Regions from separate parts of the Streptomyces sp. DSM 118878 genome, predicted to be linked through region 3. Evidence: riboswitches for the same ligand, from Rfam matches in the RefSeq annotation. Region 3 holds a riboswitch; each other region holds the start of a gene.
What was found. A riboswitch is a leader RNA that binds a small molecule or an ion and turns the genes downstream of it on or off. The one in region 3 is predicted to bind cobalamin.
Positions count from the first base shown of each region.

Region 1: it holds a riboswitch for cobalamin, as region 3 does, so the genes downstream of both, ACRAKF_RS12095 (ABC transporter substrate-binding protein) here and ACRAKF_RS02940 (energy-coupling factor ABC transporter permease) in region 3, are expected to answer to the same signal.
Region 2: it holds a riboswitch for cobalamin, as region 3 does, so the genes downstream of both, cobN (cobaltochelatase subunit CobN) here and ACRAKF_RS02940 (energy-coupling factor ABC transporter permease) in region 3, are expected to answer to the same signal.
Region 4: it holds a riboswitch for cobalamin, as region 3 does, so the genes downstream of both, ACRAKF_RS25750 (ribonucleoside-diphosphate reductase subunit alpha) here and ACRAKF_RS02940 (energy-coupling factor ABC transporter permease) in region 3, are expected to answer to the same signal.

Region 1 is NZ_CP193622.1:2,764,657-2,768,789, reverse strand. Features, by position in the region: gene ACRAKF_RS12105 (helix-turn-helix domain-containing protein) at 156-1,016, shown strand; gene ACRAKF_RS12100 (VOC family protein) at 1,022-1,462, shown strand; cobalamin riboswitch at 1,470-1,655, shown strand; gene ACRAKF_RS12095 (ABC transporter substrate-binding protein) at 1,722-2,774, shown strand; gene ACRAKF_RS12090 (FecCD family ABC transporter permease) at 2,816-3,841, shown strand; gene ACRAKF_RS12085 (ABC transporter ATP-binding protein) at 3,838-4,133, shown strand, end outside.
Region 2 is NZ_CP193622.1:6,630,642-6,634,774, reverse strand. Features, by position in the region: gene ACRAKF_RS29410 (precorrin-2 C(20)-methyltransferase) at 1-186, opposite strand, end outside; gene ACRAKF_RS29405 (precorrin-8X methylmutase) at 183-809, opposite strand; gene cobG (precorrin-3B synthase) at 821-2,173, opposite strand; cobalamin riboswitch at 2,288-2,408, shown strand; gene cobN (cobaltochelatase subunit CobN) at 2,452-4,133, shown strand, end outside.
Region 3 is NZ_CP193622.1:688,913-693,045, reverse strand. Features, by position in the region: gene ACRAKF_RS02950 (FUSC family protein) at 1-895, shown strand, start outside; gene ACRAKF_RS02945 (SDR family oxidoreductase) at 1,084-2,010, shown strand; cobalamin riboswitch at 2,194-2,377, shown strand; gene ACRAKF_RS02940 (energy-coupling factor ABC transporter permease) at 2,408-3,133, shown strand; gene ACRAKF_RS02935 (energy-coupling factor ABC transporter substrate-binding protein) at 3,133-3,555, shown strand; gene cbiQ (cobalt ECF transporter T component CbiQ) at 3,562-4,133, shown strand, end outside.
Region 4 is NZ_CP193622.1:5,761,964-5,766,096, reverse strand. Features, by position in the region: gene ACRAKF_RS25760 (DUF3311 domain-containing protein) at 51-320, shown strand; gene mctP (monocarboxylate uptake permease MctP) at 317-1,960, shown strand; cobalamin riboswitch at 2,095-2,217, shown strand; gene ACRAKF_RS25750 (ribonucleoside-diphosphate reductase subunit alpha) at 2,347-4,133, shown strand, end outside.

The DNA.
Region 1 (4,133 bases), 2.1 Mb from region 3:
GGGAAAGGGGCGCGGGGAACGGCGCGAACAACCCCCACCACCCGCAGGGAACGAACCGGCCAGGCCCCGCCAGGCCAAGGCCCCGCCACGCCAAGGCCCCGCCAAGCCAAGGCCGCCGCCAGGCCCCGCAGGGGAGAGCCCCGCATACTGAACCCATGGCCTCCAGGGAGTTCATACGCACCGTGCCCCCGCTGGCCGGCATGGTCATCTCGGCGACCGGCTACCGCACCACAGGCCAGCGGCCGGCCCTGCACCGAGGCCTCCCCTCCCCGTACCTGACGGTGATCTTCTCCCTCGACGGCCCCATCGCCACCGGCCACACACCCGCCCAGGCCACCGGCGCGGACGCCATCCGCACCGACATCATCGTGGGCGGCCTCCACCAGCGCCCCGCCCATGTCGTCCAGCCCGAGCACGAGGCCGGCATCCAGCTCGCCGTCCACCCCCTCGCGGCCCGCGCGCTCCTCGGCCTGCCCGCGGCCGCGCTGACCGGTGAGCTCGTCGTCCACGGCACGGACGTGTTCGGCGAGCGCGCCGCCGAGCTCCGTGAGCGACTCTGCGAGCTCGACGACTGGGAGGACCGCTTCGCCGCCCTCTCCGCCTACCTGCGCCGCCGCGCCGCCGACGACCGGGCGGCCGGTTCCGTACGCCCGGAGGTAGCCGAGGCCTGGGCCTGGCTGGCAAGGCACCGCGGCGCGGGCACCCTCGGCGGCCTGTCCCGGCACGTGGCGCTCAGCGAACGCCGCCTGACCTCGCTCTTCCGCGCCGAGACGGGCCTCGCCCCGAAGCAGGTGGCGCGCCTGATGCGATTCCAGCACGCCAAGACCGCCGTGGTCCGCGCCGCCGGGACGGGCACCCCGCAGGACCTGGCCCGGATCGCGGCCGACTGCGGCTACTACGACCACTCCCACCTCGTACGGGACTTCCGGCAGTACACGGGAGCCAGCCCCACCGGCTGGCTGGCCGAAGAGTGCCGGAATATCCAAGCCGGGGCACACAGCCCGGACGGAGAGTAAAAGGCATGGACACCACACAGAACCCCACCCAGAACCCCCCACCCGCCCCCACCATCTGGCCCACCTTCCAGGCCGAGGACGCCCACGCGCTGATCGACTTCCTCGTCGGCACCGTCGGCTTCCTGCGCACCGCCGTGTACGAGGACGGCGACCGCGTCGCCCACGCCCAGCTCGACTGGCCGGAGGGCGGCGGGATCATGCTCGGCTCGTACGACCCGGCCGCGGCCGACGGCACGTGCGGCAAGCCCGGTACCTCCGGCGCCTACGTCGTCACCGACCAGGTGGACGCCCTGTACGCCCGCCTGACCGAGGCCGGCGTGAAGATCACCGCGGAGATCGGGGACAAACCGTACGGCAGTCGTGAGTTCGGCATCGCCGATCCCGAGGGCAACCGCTGGTTCTTCGGCACCTACCGCGGGGAGCCGAGGCCCGGCCAGACCCTCTGAGCCCGCGTGATAACTTGCGCAAGCCAGTCAAACCCACACTTGGGCCAGGGAATCCGGTGCGAATCCGGAACTGACGCGCAGCGGTGAGGGGGACGGGCGGAGCACACGGCCACTGGGCGTCCACGGACGCCCGGGAAGGCGTTCCGCCCGGTCGATCCCGAGTCCGAAGACCTGCTGGCGCCTCTGCCCGCACACCGGGCGGCAGAGGCCGTGACGCAGGCCAGGCTCCGCGTATGAGCCGTGAGACTCAAGGGATCACGTGTCCTCGAAAGCCCGAATACTTCAGTCGACCCTGTTGACCCTGTGCTGCGCGGGAGTGCTCGCGACGCTGACCGCCTGCGGCGGCGGTTCCGCCGGCGAGGGCGGGACGGCAGGGGCCGCGCGGGACGGCTACCCCGTGACGGTCGCCTCCTGCGGCGAGAAGACCGAGGTCAAGGCCCCGCCCCAGCGAGCCGTCTCGCTCGACCAGGGCTCCACGGAGATCCTGCTCTCCCTCGGCCTCGCCGACCGCATGGCGGGCACCGGCACCTGGACCGACCCGGTCCTGAAGAACCTGGAGAAGGACAACGCGGGGGTGGAGCGGCTCGCCGACCGCTACCCCGCCTTGGAGAAGGTCCTCTCCAAGGAACCCGACTTCGTCAGCGCCTCCTTCCTCTACACCGTCGGCAAGGGCGGCGTCGCCGACCGCGCCAAGTTCACCGACCTCGGCGTCCCCGTCTACGTCTCGCCCAGCGACTGCGCGGGCAAGGACAACGACGGCGGCGGCGACGGCAAGCGCGTGAAGACCCTCACCATGGACACCGTCTACGGCGAGGTACGGGACCTGGCGAAGGTCTTCGGCGTCGAGAAGCGCGGCGAGAAACTGGTGGCGGAGCTGAAGGGCCGCGTGGCCAGGGCCACCGAGGACATCGACGCCTCCGACACCTCCCTCCTCTACTGGTTCGCCAACTCCGACGCCCCGTACATGGCGGGCTGCTGCGGCGCACCCGGGATCATCACGCGCGAGCTCGGCGCCGAGAACGTCTTCGACGACACCCACGAGGAATGGCCCCAGATCAACTGGGAGACCGTCGCCGACCGCGACCCCGACGTCCTCGTCATCGGCGACCTGACCCGCAAGTCGCAGTCGGCGGAGTCCGCCGCGGCGAAGATCAGGTTCCTTGAGTCCAACCCGGCGACCAAGAACCTGACCGCCGTCAAGAAGAAGCGGTACGTGCTGCTGAGCGGCCAGGCGATGAACCCCACGATCCGTACCGTCGACGGCGTCGAACAAGTGGCCGCCGGGCTGCGGAAGTTCGGGCTCGTCAAGTGACGTCCGCCGCCCCCGTGACGCAGGACCTGCCGCGCCGGGGCCTGCTGCGCCGGAATCCGCTGTGCCGCAGCCTGCTGTGGCCGGCCGGAGTCGCCGTACTCGTGCTCTCCGTGGCGGTGGCCGTCACCATCGGCCCCGCCGACATCTCCGTGGCCGACGTGTGGTCGGCGGTGGCCGCGCACCTCGGCTGGGGAGAGACGCGGCTCACCCCGATCAGGGACGGCATCGTCTGGAACCTGCGGATGCCGCGCACCCTGCTCGCCGCGGTCTGCGGCGCGGGCCTCGCGGTCTGCGGAGCGGTCATGCAGTCCCTGCTCCGCAACCCGCTCGCCGACCCGTTCGTCCTCGGGGTGTCCTCGGGCGCGTCCACGGGCGCGGTCGCGGTGGTGGTCCTCGGCGTCGGCGGGGGAGCGCTGTCGATTTCGACGGGCGCCTTCGCCGGGGCGCTGTGCTCGTTCGCCCTGGTGCTGCTCCTGAGCCACACCCTCGGCGGTTCCACGGACCGGGTCGTACTGTCCGGCGTGGCCGCCATGCAGCTCTTCTCCGCGCTGACGTCGTTCCTCATCCTCACCGCGGGCGACGCCGAGACCACCCGTGGCGTGCTGTTCTGGCTCCTCGGCTCGCTCAGCGGGGCCGGCTGGACGGACGTGTGGATGTGCGCGGCGGTGCTGGCCCTCGGTCTGCTGATCTGCCTGGGCCACGCCCGTACGCTCGACGCCTTCGCGTTCGGCCAGGAGGCGGCGGCGACCCTGGGCGTACGGGTGGCCCGCACCCGCCTCGTCCTCCTCTGCGTGACGGCGCTGCTGACCGCGGCCCTCGTCAGCTCGGCGGGCGCCATCGGCTTCGTCGGCCTGGTCCTGCCGCACGCCGCCCGCGCGCTCGTCGGCTCGGGCCACGCCCGGCTGCTCCCCGTCACGGCGCTCGCCGGGGCGGTCTTCCTGGTCTGGGTGGACACTCTGGCCCGTACGGCCCTCGATCCCCAGGAGGTACCGGTGGGCGTGGTGACGTCACTCATCGGAGTACCGGCGTTCGTGGCGGTGCTCTACCGGACGCGGAGGGTGTCGTGACGTCCGCTGTGACCGGGGAGGGCCTGCGTGCCGAACGCGTGGCCCGCGAGGCGGGCGGCCGCCTGGTCGTCGACGGCGTCAGCCTGGCCCCGCCGCCCGGCGCCACGGTCGGCCTCCTCGGCCCGAACGGCTCGGGCAAGTCGACGCTGCTGCGCGTCCTCGCCGGAGTCCTTGCCCCGGCCTCCGGGATCGTCACTCTGGACGGCCGGCCCCTGCCGGACACCCCGCGCCGCACGGTGGCGCAACGCATAGCGGTGGTGGAGCAACACGCCACGACCCAGGTCGAGTTGAC
Region 2 (4,133 bases), 5.9 Mb from region 3:
GTGGTCGTCCCGCAGGTGCTTCGCCGCGATGGAGCGGGCGATGGAACGGCCGTGCCGCGCGGAGTGGTACGCGACGACGTCGGCGGCGGCGATGACCTCGACGGCCCGTACGGTCATCAGGGAGGGGTCGCCGGGGCCGAGCCCGACCCCGTACAGCTTCCCCGGCTCAGTGGTCTCGGTGTTCACTCCGCCTCGCTCGCAATCGCGTTGATCGCCGCCGCGGCCATCGCGCTGCCGCCGCGACGTCCCCGTACGACCAGGTACTCAAGGCCCGAGGTGTGCTCGGCGAGCGCGTCCTTGGACTCGGCGGCGCCGACGAAGCCGACCGGTATGCCGAGCACGGCGGCCGGGCGGGGGGCGCCCGCCTCGATCATCTCCAGGAGGCGGAAGAGCGCGGTGGGCGCGTTGCCGATGGCGACGACGGAGCCTTCGAGGCGGTCGCGCCAGAGTTCCAGGGCGGCGGCGCTGCGGGTGGTGCCGAGCCGGGCGGCGAGGTCGGGCACGGACGGGTCGGTGAGGGTGCAGACCACCTCGTTGCCGGCCGGGAGCCGCTTGCGCGTGACGCCGCTCGCGACCATGTTCGCGTCGCACAGGATCGGGGCGCCGTCGCGCAGCGCCTTGCGGGCGTCGGCGACCACGCGAGGGCTGAAGGCGAGGTCGCGGACGAGGTCGACCATGCCGCAGGCGTGGATCATCCGCACCGCGACCTGGCTGACGTCGGCGGGCAGACCCGCGAGGTCCGCCTCCGCGCGGATGGTGGCAAAGGACTCGCGGTAGATCGCCGCGCCGTCCTTCTCGTAGTCGAACACTGTGCTCTCGCTCATTTCGTGGCCGTTGTGGTGGTGGCCGTTGTTGTGGTTGCCGATGTCGTACGCGTACGTGCCTGTGCCGTACGTGCCGTGGTGACCGCCTCTGTGAGGGTGGTGCCGGTCACGGGGGTCGCCGTGCCGCCGGTGCGCGCCGTCACCTCGTACCGCCCCTCACCGGTGGCGAGTACGTCGATCCAGTCACCGCGCGGGTGTCCGCAGCGGCGCTCGCAGCCCGACCAGTGGACGGGCAGGCCGCCGAGGCCCGGCACGGCGTCCGCGCGGACGTCGGCGAGGGACTTGGCGCAGCCGGGGCGTCCGGTGCAGGCGCCGACGCCGAGCCAGGGTGACGCGGGGTCGGTGATGAACCCGGCGTCGGCCAGTGCGGCCAGGCGGGCGTGGGCCGCCGTCGCGTCGGCGAAGCCGGGGAGGACGAAGCCACGCCACGGGGTGACCCGCAGTTCGTCGGCGGGCAGCGGCAGGAGGGCCCGCCACTGGGCGGCGGTGACCCGGCCGAGCGGGGCGTTGACGGCGACCGCACGGCCGATGACCCCGGGCGGCGGCGCAACCGCCGGCTCCCCCGCACTCGGCGTCAGCGGCTCCCCCGCGGCCAGCGGCTCCCCGGTCGTCGGCGCCGCCGGGATCGACGCCCGCCGCAGCGCCTCGGCGACCCCCGCCTCGCAGCCGCGAGGCAGTTCCCGCACCCGCCAGGCCCCGTTCCCCGCCTCACGCGCCGCGGCGAGGAACGCCCCGGCCGCGGCGAGGGCGGCGCGCGGGGCGTCCGCGGCGGCCACCCGCAGCGCCACGGCCCCGACCCGCACGACCGCCGTCCCGCCCGATTCTGCGATCAAGGTCACATCGCCGCCGAGCCCCGCCATGTCTCCGCGCCCGTCGTCGAGGGCGAACAGGAAGCGGCCGGACAGCGCGGTGGTCCACTCCTCCGCGCAGAGCAGCCCGTCCAGCTCACGGGCCCACAACTGCACGTCAGCGAGGCCTTTTCCGTCGATTCCGGCGAGCGGGGAGGCCACGATGTTCCGTACGCGTTCATGGCGCGCGGAGGGCAGCAGGCCGGCGTCCGCGAGCAGCGCGGCCAGGGGGGAGCCGCAGTCCTCGGCGAGGCCGCGCAGCTCGACGTTGCCGCGCGAGGTGACGCTGAGCCGGCCGTCCGCGAGGCGCTCCGCCGCGTCGGCCAGGACCAGCGCCTGACGGCCGGTCAGGAGCCCTGCGGGCAGCCGGAGTCGGACCAGCGCACCGTCGTCGGCGAGGTGCGGGCGCAGGGCTCCGGGACAGGCGTCGCCCCGGTCACGTATGAGGGATTCGCCCTTGTTCGTGGAGGTCGCTCGGGTGGGCGGCATGGCGGCGAGCATACCCACGCGCTTCCGGGCAGTCGCCTCCCGACGAGGGCCGTCGGGGCAGCCTGCCGCCCGCTCCGGCGCGGGCAGGACTTACTATGCAGACGGCGGTCCGCCAGGTCCGCCGACGCCAGCGACGGCGTGGGCCCGACAGGGGCCCGAAGGAGGAAGCCCGGTGTGAATCCGGCGCGGTCCCGCCACTGTGAGCCCCACCCACGTGGGGTGAGCCAGGAACTCCTGCCGTCCATACGACCACCCGGGGCGCGGACACCCCGAGGAAGGCCTGCGCCCGCATGCTTCTGCTGCTGTCGACCTCCGACACCGATCTGCTCAGCGCCCGCGCGGCGGGGGGTCCGGTCGACTACCGGTTCGCCAACCCCTCCCGCCTGGACCTCGCCGAGCTGCCCTCCCTGCTCGACGGCGCCGACCTGGTCGTCGTACGCCTTCTCGGCGGTGTCCGTGCCTGGCAGGACGGCCTGGACCAGCTCACCGCCAGCGGTCTGCCGGTGGTCGTGCTCACCGGTGAGCAGGCGCCCGACGCCCAGCTCATGGCCTCCTCCACGGTGCCGATCGGCATCGCCGCCGAGGCGCACGCCTACCTCGCGCACGGCGGCCCCGCCAACCTGGAGCAGCTCGCCCGCTTCCTCTCCGACACGGTGCTGCTCACCGGCCACGGCTTCGAGCCGCCCGCGGCGGCGCCGTCCTGGGGCCCGCTTGAGCGCGCCGCGCGTGACGTCGAAGGCCCGACCGTGGCGGTGCTCTACTACCGGGCCCACCACATGAGCGGCAACACCGCGTTCGTGGACGCCCTGTGCGGCGCGATCGAGGACGCGGGCGCCCGCCCGCTGCCGCTGTACGTGGCCTCGCTGCGCGCCCCGGAGCCGGAGCTGATCGAGGAGCTGCGCGCGGCGGACGCCATCGTGACGACGGTCCTCGCGGCGGGCGGCACCAAGCCCGCCGAGGCGTCGGCCGGCGGTGACGACGAGTCCTGGGACGCGGGCGCGCTGACCGGCCTCGACGTGCCGATCCTCCAGGCGCTCTGCCTGACCGGGTCGCGTTCGGCCTGGCAGGAGAACGACGAGGGCGTCTCGCCGCTCGACGCGGCCAGCCAGATCGCGGTGCCGGAGTTCGACGGGCGGCTGATCACCGTGCCGTTCTCGTTCAAGGAGATCGACGAGGACGGCCTGCCCGCCTATGTCGCCGACGCCGAGCGCGCGGCCCGCGTCGCCGGGATCGCCGTGCGGCACGCCCGTCTGCGGCACATCCCGGCCGCCGACAAGCGCCTGGCCCTGGTCCTCTCCGCGTACCCGACCAAGCACTCCCGCATCGGCAACGCGGTGGGCCTCGACACCCCCGCGTCCGCCGTCGCGCTGCTCCGCAGGCTCATCGACGAGGGCTACGACTTCGGACCCACCGAGGAGATCCCGGGCCTGGTCTCCGGCGACGGCGACGAGCTGATCCGCGCGCTGATCGACGCGGGCGGCCACGACCAGGACTGGCTCACCGAGGAGCAGCTCGCCGCCAACCCCGTCCGCATCCCGGCCGCCGCCTACAAGCGCTGGTACGCGACGCTGCCGCAGGAGCTGCGGGAGTCCGTCGAGGAGCACTGGGGGCCGCCGCCCGGCGAGATGTTCCTCGACCGCTCCCGCGTGGACGCCGGCGGTGACCCCGAGGGTGACATCGTGCTCGCGGCCCTGCGCCGCGGGAACCTGCTGATCCTCATCCAGCCGCCGCGCGGCTTCGGCCAGAACCCGATCGCGATCTACCACGACCCGGACCTGCCGCCCTCGCACCACTACCTGGCCGCGTACCGCTGGATCGCCGCGTCCGCCGAGGACGGCGGCTTCGGTGCCGACGCGATGGTCCACCTGGGCAAGCACGGCAACCTGGAGTGGCTGCCGGGCAAGAACGCGGGCCTCTCGGCGGCCTGCGGCCCCGACGCCGCGCTCGGCGACCTGCCGCTCGTCTACCCGTT
Region 3 (4,133 bases):
CCTGGGGTCCATGATCGGCTCGGATCTGCTGACGTTCGTGGTCGTGGCGGTCATCGGCCTGACCATCGGGCGCTGGCCCGCGCTCGGCTCCCAGGGCCCCCAGGTCGCCACCGGCGCGTTCTTCGCCTTCTCCGTCTACGCCCTCGCCTCCTCCGACAGCCAGAAGATCACCCAGCTGGGGCAGATCGTCCTCCTCGTCCTGATCGGCTGCGGCATCGGTGTCATCGTCAACCTCACGGTCGCCCCGCCGATGCGGTACAGCAGTGCGGAGTCCGGCCTGCGCACGCTCTCCGCCGCCCTCGGCGACCTGGTGAGCGACATGTATCCCGTACTGCGCGAGAACGAGATCGACGCCGACCACTGCGCCCAGTGGCGCAGCAGGGCGGAGCAGACCGGCGGCATGATCACGCAGGCGCGGGACGGTTTCCGCACGGCGGAGGAGAGCCTCTACTACAACCCCCGGCTGCTGTTGCGCAGGAAGCGGGGCGACCATGTCTCGTTCGAGGGCTACGGGGCGGTCCTCGAAGCCCTGGTGCGTGCCCTGTACCAGGTCTCGTCGCTGACCCGCAGCCTCGACCAGTGGACCGAGCAGGAGGAGGGCAGGCTCGACGACGGCGCGTTCTTCGGCAGCTACGCCGACTTCCTCGAAAGCATCTCGAAGATCACCGACGTGCTCGCCGTACTCGGCGAGACCTCCCTCGCCGAGCAGGCTCGGCACCTGGGCGAACTGTCCGACGACGCCCAGGACTGCGCCCGCGCGGTGACCGAGCAGGCGGCCCGCTCAGGCCTGCCGCTGGCCGACCCGGCCCGCCCGTACGGAGTCCTCGTCGTCGAGGCGAACCGCCTGATGGAGGAGGTCCAGCACACCTGCGACGTGCTGAAGGACACGTGCTGACCTCCGGCCCGCGGTCCCGCGTTCCCGTGGTGGCCCGGCCCCGTGGTGGCTCGGTGGCTCGGGGCCCTCCGGGCGCCGTTCGCACCGTTTGTCCCCCGGGGGGCACGGGCACCCGACCCGGGTCACCGATCCCGGGCGGCACGCGGTGACCGACCATCCATGCCCCGACTCCCGCAGGAGGCCTCCCCATGCAAGAGGGCCAGCACGACGCCCGCACGAGCGGCCACGACACGCCGCAGGTCACGTCCGAGCCGACGCCTCCGTTCCCGGGGGACAAGCACGGCCCGCCGCCCGGCGTCGAGGCCGACATGTCCCCGCGGCCCCGCTACGAGGCACCGCGGTACAAGGCCGCCGACAAACTGCTCGACAAGGTCGCGCTGATCACCGGCGGCGACTCCGGGATCGGCCGGGCCATCTCCTGGCTCTACGCGCGCGAAGGGGCCGACGTCGCCATCGTCCACCTGCCCGAGGAGCAGCAGGACGCCGAAGAGACCAAGCGGCTCGTCGAGAAGGCCGGGCGCACCTGTCTGCTGCTGCCCGGCGACGTGAGCGACGCCGACTTCTGCCGCGACGCCGTGGCACGCACCGTGGCGGAGTTCGGGACGCTGAACATCCTGGTCAACAACGCCGCCTACCTGAACAGCAAGCTGGAGCTCGAACAGCTCAACGCCGAGGACTGGGACCGCACGTTCAAGACGAACGTGTACGCCTACTTCCACCTGGTCATGGCGAGCCTGCCGCACCTGGACGCGGGCGACGCGATCATCGCCACGGCCACGGAGGAAGCCCTGAAGGGCAGCACCACCATGATCGACTACGCGGCTTCGAAGGCGGCCCTGATCACCTTCACCAAGTCGATCGCGCCCCACCTCGCCAAGCGGGGCGTCCGCGCCAACGTCGTCGCCCCCGGACCCGTGTGGACGGTCCTCAACACGGCCGACCCGCACATGCCCGAGGACGGCCTCTCCCAGGTCGGCAGCGAGACCCCGCTGGGCCGTCCCGCCCAGCCGGAGGAGCTCGCGCCCGCCTACGTCTATCTGGCCTCCGACGGGGACTCCAGCTTCACCGTGGGCGAGGTCCTCGCCGTGACGGGCGGTGAGACCGACACCCGCTGACCACGGCGTGAGCATGGCCTGACCACGGCCTGACCACGGCCTGACCACGGTCTGGCCACGCACCTGACAGCGCGGGGCGCCCCTTCACCTCCGAGGGGGCGCCCCGCGCTTTCCGCGCGCCGGAGCACGCCACCGGACACCGCGATGACCTGGGGGTGAGTTGTCATGCCTCCATCTCGCGCACTACTGTCACCACGCCTTGGTGCTCGGGAAATCCGGTGTGATGCCGGTGCGGCCCTCGCCACTGTGATCGGGATGTCCGGCTCCAGCCCTCGCGGCAGCCACTGGGCGCACACGCGCCCGGGAAGGCGGAGTTCGGGCGGTACTACCCGTCAGCCAGGAGACCGGCCAAGGCACGTTGTCCATCCACGAGGTGCTGGAGAGGGTCTGCTGAGCCATGCATATCGCCGAGGGTTTCCTCCCGCCGGCGCACGCGATCGCCTGGGGCGTAGCGTCCGCGCCGTTCGTCGTCCACGGAGTCCGCTCCCTTACACGTGAGGTCAAGGAGCACCCCGAGAGCACGCTGCTCCTGGGTGCGTCCGGAGCCTTCACCTTCGTCCTGTCCGCCCTGAAGATCCCGTCGGTCACCGGGAGTTGCTCCCACCCGACGGGCACCGGCCTCGGCGCGATCCTGTTCCGCCCGCCGATCATGGCGGTGCTCGGCACGATCACGCTGCTGTTCCAGGCACTGCTGCTCGCCCACGGCGGGCTCACCACGCTCGGCGCCAACGTCTTCTCCATGGCGATCGTCGGGCCCTGGGCCGGATACGCCGTCTACCGGCTCCTGAAGCGGTACGACGTGCCGCTCATGGCGGCGGTCTTCTGCGGCGCCTTCGTCGCCGACCTGTCCACGTACTGCGTCACCAGCGTCCAGCTCGCCCTGGCGTTCCCCGACCCCGGCAGCGGGTTCCTCGGGGCGCTCGGCAAGTTCGGCGGCATCTTCGCCGTCACCCAGATCCCGCTGGCGGTCAGCGAGGGACTGCTCACCGTCCTCGTGATGCGGCTCCTCGTGCAGTCGAGCAAGGGAGAGCTCACGCGGCTCGGCGTACTGCTCCAGCGCAAGCGGACGGCCGCGGCCACCGCCACGGACAGCACCAGGACCGAGACGGGGGCCAACGCCTGATGAGCCGGAACGCGAAGATCAACACCCTGCTGCTCGTCATCGTCGCCGCCCTCGCGGTCCTGCCGCTCGTGCTGGGACTCGGCGACCACAAGGAGGAGCCGTTCGCGGGCGCCGACGCCCAGGCCGAGACGGCGATCACCGAGATCGACCCCGACTACGAGCCCTGGTTCTCCCCGCTGTACGAACCGCCGTCCGGCGAGGTCGAGTCGGCGCTCTTCGCCCTTCAGGCAGCGCTCGGCGCCGGCGTCCTCGCGTACTACTTCGGGCTGCGCAGGGGGCGCCGCCAGGGCGCGGAGCGCGAACGGGTGCGGGACGGCCACACCGAGCCGTCCGACGAGGTGCCCGACGAGCCGTCCGATGAGCTGTCCGATGAGGTGTCCGGCGACGCGGCGGACAGCCGCACCGGGGCCGGGCAGGTCTGATCGGCGGTGCTGCCCATCGACGCGGCGGCGCACAGCAGCCGCTGGCGCCGCCGTCACCCCGTGGACAAGGCCGTGCTCGGCCTCGGGCTCACCGCCCTCGCCGTCTCGCTGCCGCCCTGGCCGGGCGCGGCCCTCGTCCTCGTCACCGCGCTCGTGGTGCTGCTCGGCCCCGCGGGCGTACCGCCCCGCAAGCTGTGGCGCGCCTACCGCGTGCCGCTCGGCTTCTGCGTCACCGGAGCCCTGACCCTGCTCGTCCAGATCGGCGGCCCCGACGGGTTCGTCACGTTCGCCGAAGGCGGCCCCGCGCGCGCCGGGGGGCTGCTGCTGCGGACCTCGGCGGCCTCGCTGGGGGTGCTGCTGTTCGCCTTCACCACGCCCCTGTCGGACCTGCTGCCCCGCCTGGTCGGGGCGGGGGTGCCGGCGCCCGTGGTGGACGTCGCCCTCGTGACGTACCGGATGAGCTTCCTGCTCATGGACTCCATGGGGCGCGTCCGCCAGGCGCAGGCGGCGCGGCTCGGCCACACCACCAGAGCCGCCGCCTGGCGGTCGCTCGCGGGGCTCGGCGCCACCGCGTTCGT
Region 4 (4,133 bases), 5.1 Mb from region 3:
GATTTCCCGCACGTTAAGCATGGGATAAGTGAGTGAACGGGAGCCGCGATATGTCAGATGCGCCTGAAGTGAACAGACCGGTGGTCACGCCGGTCCGCGTGGTCATCGCGGTCTGCCTTGTCGCGCCGTTCGTGGCGATGCTCTGGGTCAGCTCGTACGCCAAGATCGACCCGACCTTCATCGGCATCCCGTTCTTCTACTGGTACCAGATGCTGTGGGTGGTCATCTCCACGGCGCTCACGATGATCGCCTACAAACTGTGGCAGCGTGACCAGCGCGCCCGCAAGACCGAGCAGGTCCAGGGGGGTGCGGGCCGATGAACGTCCTCGCAGCAGGCGCCGGCGGTGTCAACGGCATCGCGCTCGCCGTCTTCATCTTCTTCTTCATCGCCGTCACGGTGATGGGCTTCCTCGCCGCGCGCTGGCGCAGGGCCGAGACCGAGAGCCTGGACGAATGGGGCCTCGGCGGCCGCTCGTTCGGCACCTGGGTCACCTGGTTCCTGCTCGGCGGCGACCTCTACACCGCGTACACCTTCGTCGCCGTGCCCGCGGCGATCTACGCGGCGGGCGCGGCCGGCTTCTTCGCGGTGCCGTACACGATCCTCGTCTACCCGCTGATCTTCACCTTCCTGCCGCGGCTCTGGTCGGTCTCGCACAAGCACGGCTATGTGACGACCTCGGACTTCGTGCGCGGACGCTTCGGCTCCAAGGGGCTCTCCCTGGCGGTCGCGGTCACCGGCATCCTCGCCACGATGCCGTACATCGCGCTCCAACTCGTGGGCATCCAGGCCGTGCTGGACGTCATGGGCGTCGGCGGCGGCCCCGACACCAACTGGTTCATCAAGGACCTGCCGCTCCTCATCGCCTTCGCGGTGCTCGCGGCGTACACGTACTCCTCGGGTCTGCGCGCCCCCGCCCTGATCGCGTTCGTGAAGGACGGCCTGATCTACCTCGTCATCGCCGTGGCGATCATCTACATCCCGATCAAGCTGGGCGGGTTCGACGAGATCTTCCGGGCGGCCGACGCCAAGTTCTCCGCCGCCAACGACGCCGCGGGCAAACCCGTCGCGGGCCTGGCGCCGGCGCAGACCGGGCAGTGGACGTACGCGACACTGGCCCTCGGCTCCGCGCTCGCGCTCTTCATGTACCCGCACTCGATCACGGCGACGCTCTCCTCCAAGAGCCGCGACGTGATCCGCCGCAACACCACGATCCTGCCGCTGTACTCGCTGATGCTCGGCCTGCTCGCGCTGCTCGGCTTCATGGCGATCGCGGCCGGGGTCAAGGTGGAGAACGGGCAGCTCGCGATCCCGCAGCTCTTCGAGAACATGTTCCCCGACTGGTTCACGGGCGTCGCCTTCGCCGCGATCGGCATCGGCGCGCTCGTCCCCGCCGCCATCATGTCGATCGCCGCCGCGAACCTTTTCACCCGCAACATCTACAAGGACTTCATCAGGCCGGACGCGACGCCCGCGCAGGAGACCAAGGTCTCCAAGCTGGTCTCGCTCCTGGTGAAGGTCGGCGCGCTGGCCTTCGTCCTCACCATGGACAAGACCGTCGCGATCAACTTCCAGCTCCTCGGCGGCATCTGGATCCTCCAGACCATGCCCGCGCTGGTCGGCGGCCTGTTCACGCGCTGGTTCCACCGCTGGGCGCTGCTGGCCGGATGGGCGGTCGGCATGCTCTACGGCACCCTGGCCGCGTACGGCGTCGCCTCTCCCTCGCAGAAGCACTTCGGCGGCTCCTCCGACGAGATCCCCGGCATCGGCGAGATCGGCTACATCGGCCTCACCGCGTTCGTCCTGAACGTCGTCGTGACGGTGGTCCTCACCTTCGTCCTGAGGGCCATGAAGGCCCCCGACGGCATCGACGAGACCTCGCCCGAGGACTACACCGCGGACGCGGGAGACCCCGGCGTCGCCACGGAACTGCCCCCGGCCACCGCGGGCGCCGCCCACTGACCGCACCCCTCGCACGGGCCCCCGGGGGCCCTCTCCGGAGATGACGCAGGGCCGCCGGGCAACCGGCGGCCCTGCGTCATCTCCGCGTACCGACACAAGATGTGGGCCCGCTTCGGCGAGCCAGCACAAGATGTATGCTCATGCTCGCTGTCGCCGCAGGGGAATCCGGTGCAAGTCCGGAACTGTCCCGCAACGGTGTACGTGTACGCATTTGGCGTACGCGGAGTCCGAAGACCTGTCGGCAGCGCACCCGTGCCGTCCGGCCCGGGTGCCGACCGTCCGGGCCTCGCGGAGTGGGCCGGTGGACGTGGTGCACCGCCCTGCGCGCGTGCTGCCCGTGCGCCTTCCCCTCCCCTGGCCCAGAGCCGAGCGAGGGAGTGCCCCACGTGACCATCGCGCCTGCCGAACCAGCGTCAGCGACGAAGCCGCCGACCGCCGAGGGCGGCGAAGGAACCGACGGCCCGGGAACCGCGCTGCTGCGCACCCTGACCGACCTCACCGCCGACCTGCCCGACGCCGACCCCGGCCGGGTCGCCGCCGCCGCGCTGCGGGGCCGCTCGGCCCGTGCCGACGAGGCGGAGCTGCGGGAGCTCGCCACCGAGGCCGCCGCGGGGCTCATCTCCGAGGACCCGGAGTACTCGAAGCTCGCGGCCAGGCTGCTCTCGATCGGCATCCGCGAGGAAGCGGCGACGCAGGGCGTGCGCTCCTTCACCGACTCCATCGCGGTGGGCCACCGCGAGGGTCTGATCGCCGACCGCACGGCGTCGTTCGTGACGGAGCACGCGGCCCGGCTCGACGCGCTGGTGGACGCGGCTCTCGCGGACGGCGCCGACTTCCGCTTCGGCTACTTCGGCCTGCGCACCCTGCACGGCCGCTATCTGCTGCGCCACCCCCTCACCCGCCAGGTCATCGAGACCCCGCAGCACTTCATGCTGCGCGTCGCGAGCGGCCTCGCGGAGGACGAGGGTGCCCGCGCGGTGGACGAGGTCGCCGCGCTGTACGGCCTGATGAGCCGCCTGGACTACCTGCCCTCGTCGCCGACGCTCTTCAACTCCGGCACCCGCCACCCGCAGATGTCCTCCTGCTACCTCCTCGACTCCCCGCTGGACGAGCTGGACTCGATCTACGACCGCTACCACCAGGTCGCGCGCCTCTCCAAGCACGCGGGCGGCATCGGACTCTCGTACTCCCGCATCCGTTCCCGCGGTTCGCTGATCCGCGGCACGAACGGCCACTCCAACGGCATCGTGCCGTTCCTGAAGACCCTCGACGCCTCGGTCGCCGCCGTGAACCAGGGCGGCCGGCGCAAGGGCGCCGCCGCGGTCTACCTGGAGACCTGGCACTCCGACATCGAGGAGTTCCTCGAACTGCGGGACAACACCGGTGAGGACGCGCGCCGCACGCACAACCTCAACCTCGCGCACTGGATCCCGGACGAGTTCATGCGCCGGGTCGCCGCCGACCAGGACTGGTCGCTGTTCTCCCCCGCCGACGTGCCCGACCTCGTGGATCTGTGGGGCGAGGAGTTCGACGCCGCCTACCGCGGGGCGGAGGCCGCCGGGCTCGCGAAGAAGACCCTCCCGGCCCGGGAGCTGTACGGCCGCATGATGCGCACCCTCGCGCAGACCGGCAACGGCTGGATGACGTTCAAGGACGCCGCCAACCGCACCGCCAACCAGACGGCGGAGCCCGGCCACACCGTGCACTCCTCCAACCTCTGCACGGAGATCCTGGAGGTCACGGACGACGGCGAGACGGCGGTCTGCAACCTCGGCTCGGTCAACCTCGGCGCGTTCGTGGACACGGCCGCCGGTGACATCGACTGGCAGCGGCTCGACGAGACCGTCCGTACCGCCGTCACCTTCCTCGACCGCGTCGTCGACATCAACTTCTACCCGACCGACCAGGCCCGGCGCTCCAACGCCAAGTGGCGCCCGGTGGGCCTGGGCACGATGGGCCTCCAGGACGTCTTCTTCCAGCTCAAGCTGGGCTTCGACTCCCCCGAGGCGCGCGCCCTGTCCACCCGCATCGCCGAGCGGATCATGCTCGCCGCGTACGAGGCCTCCGCCGACCTCGCCGAGCGGAGCGGCCCCCTCCCCGCCTGGGAGAAGACCCGCACCGCGCGCGGCGTCCTGCACCCGGATCACTACGACGTCGACCTGACGTGGCCGGA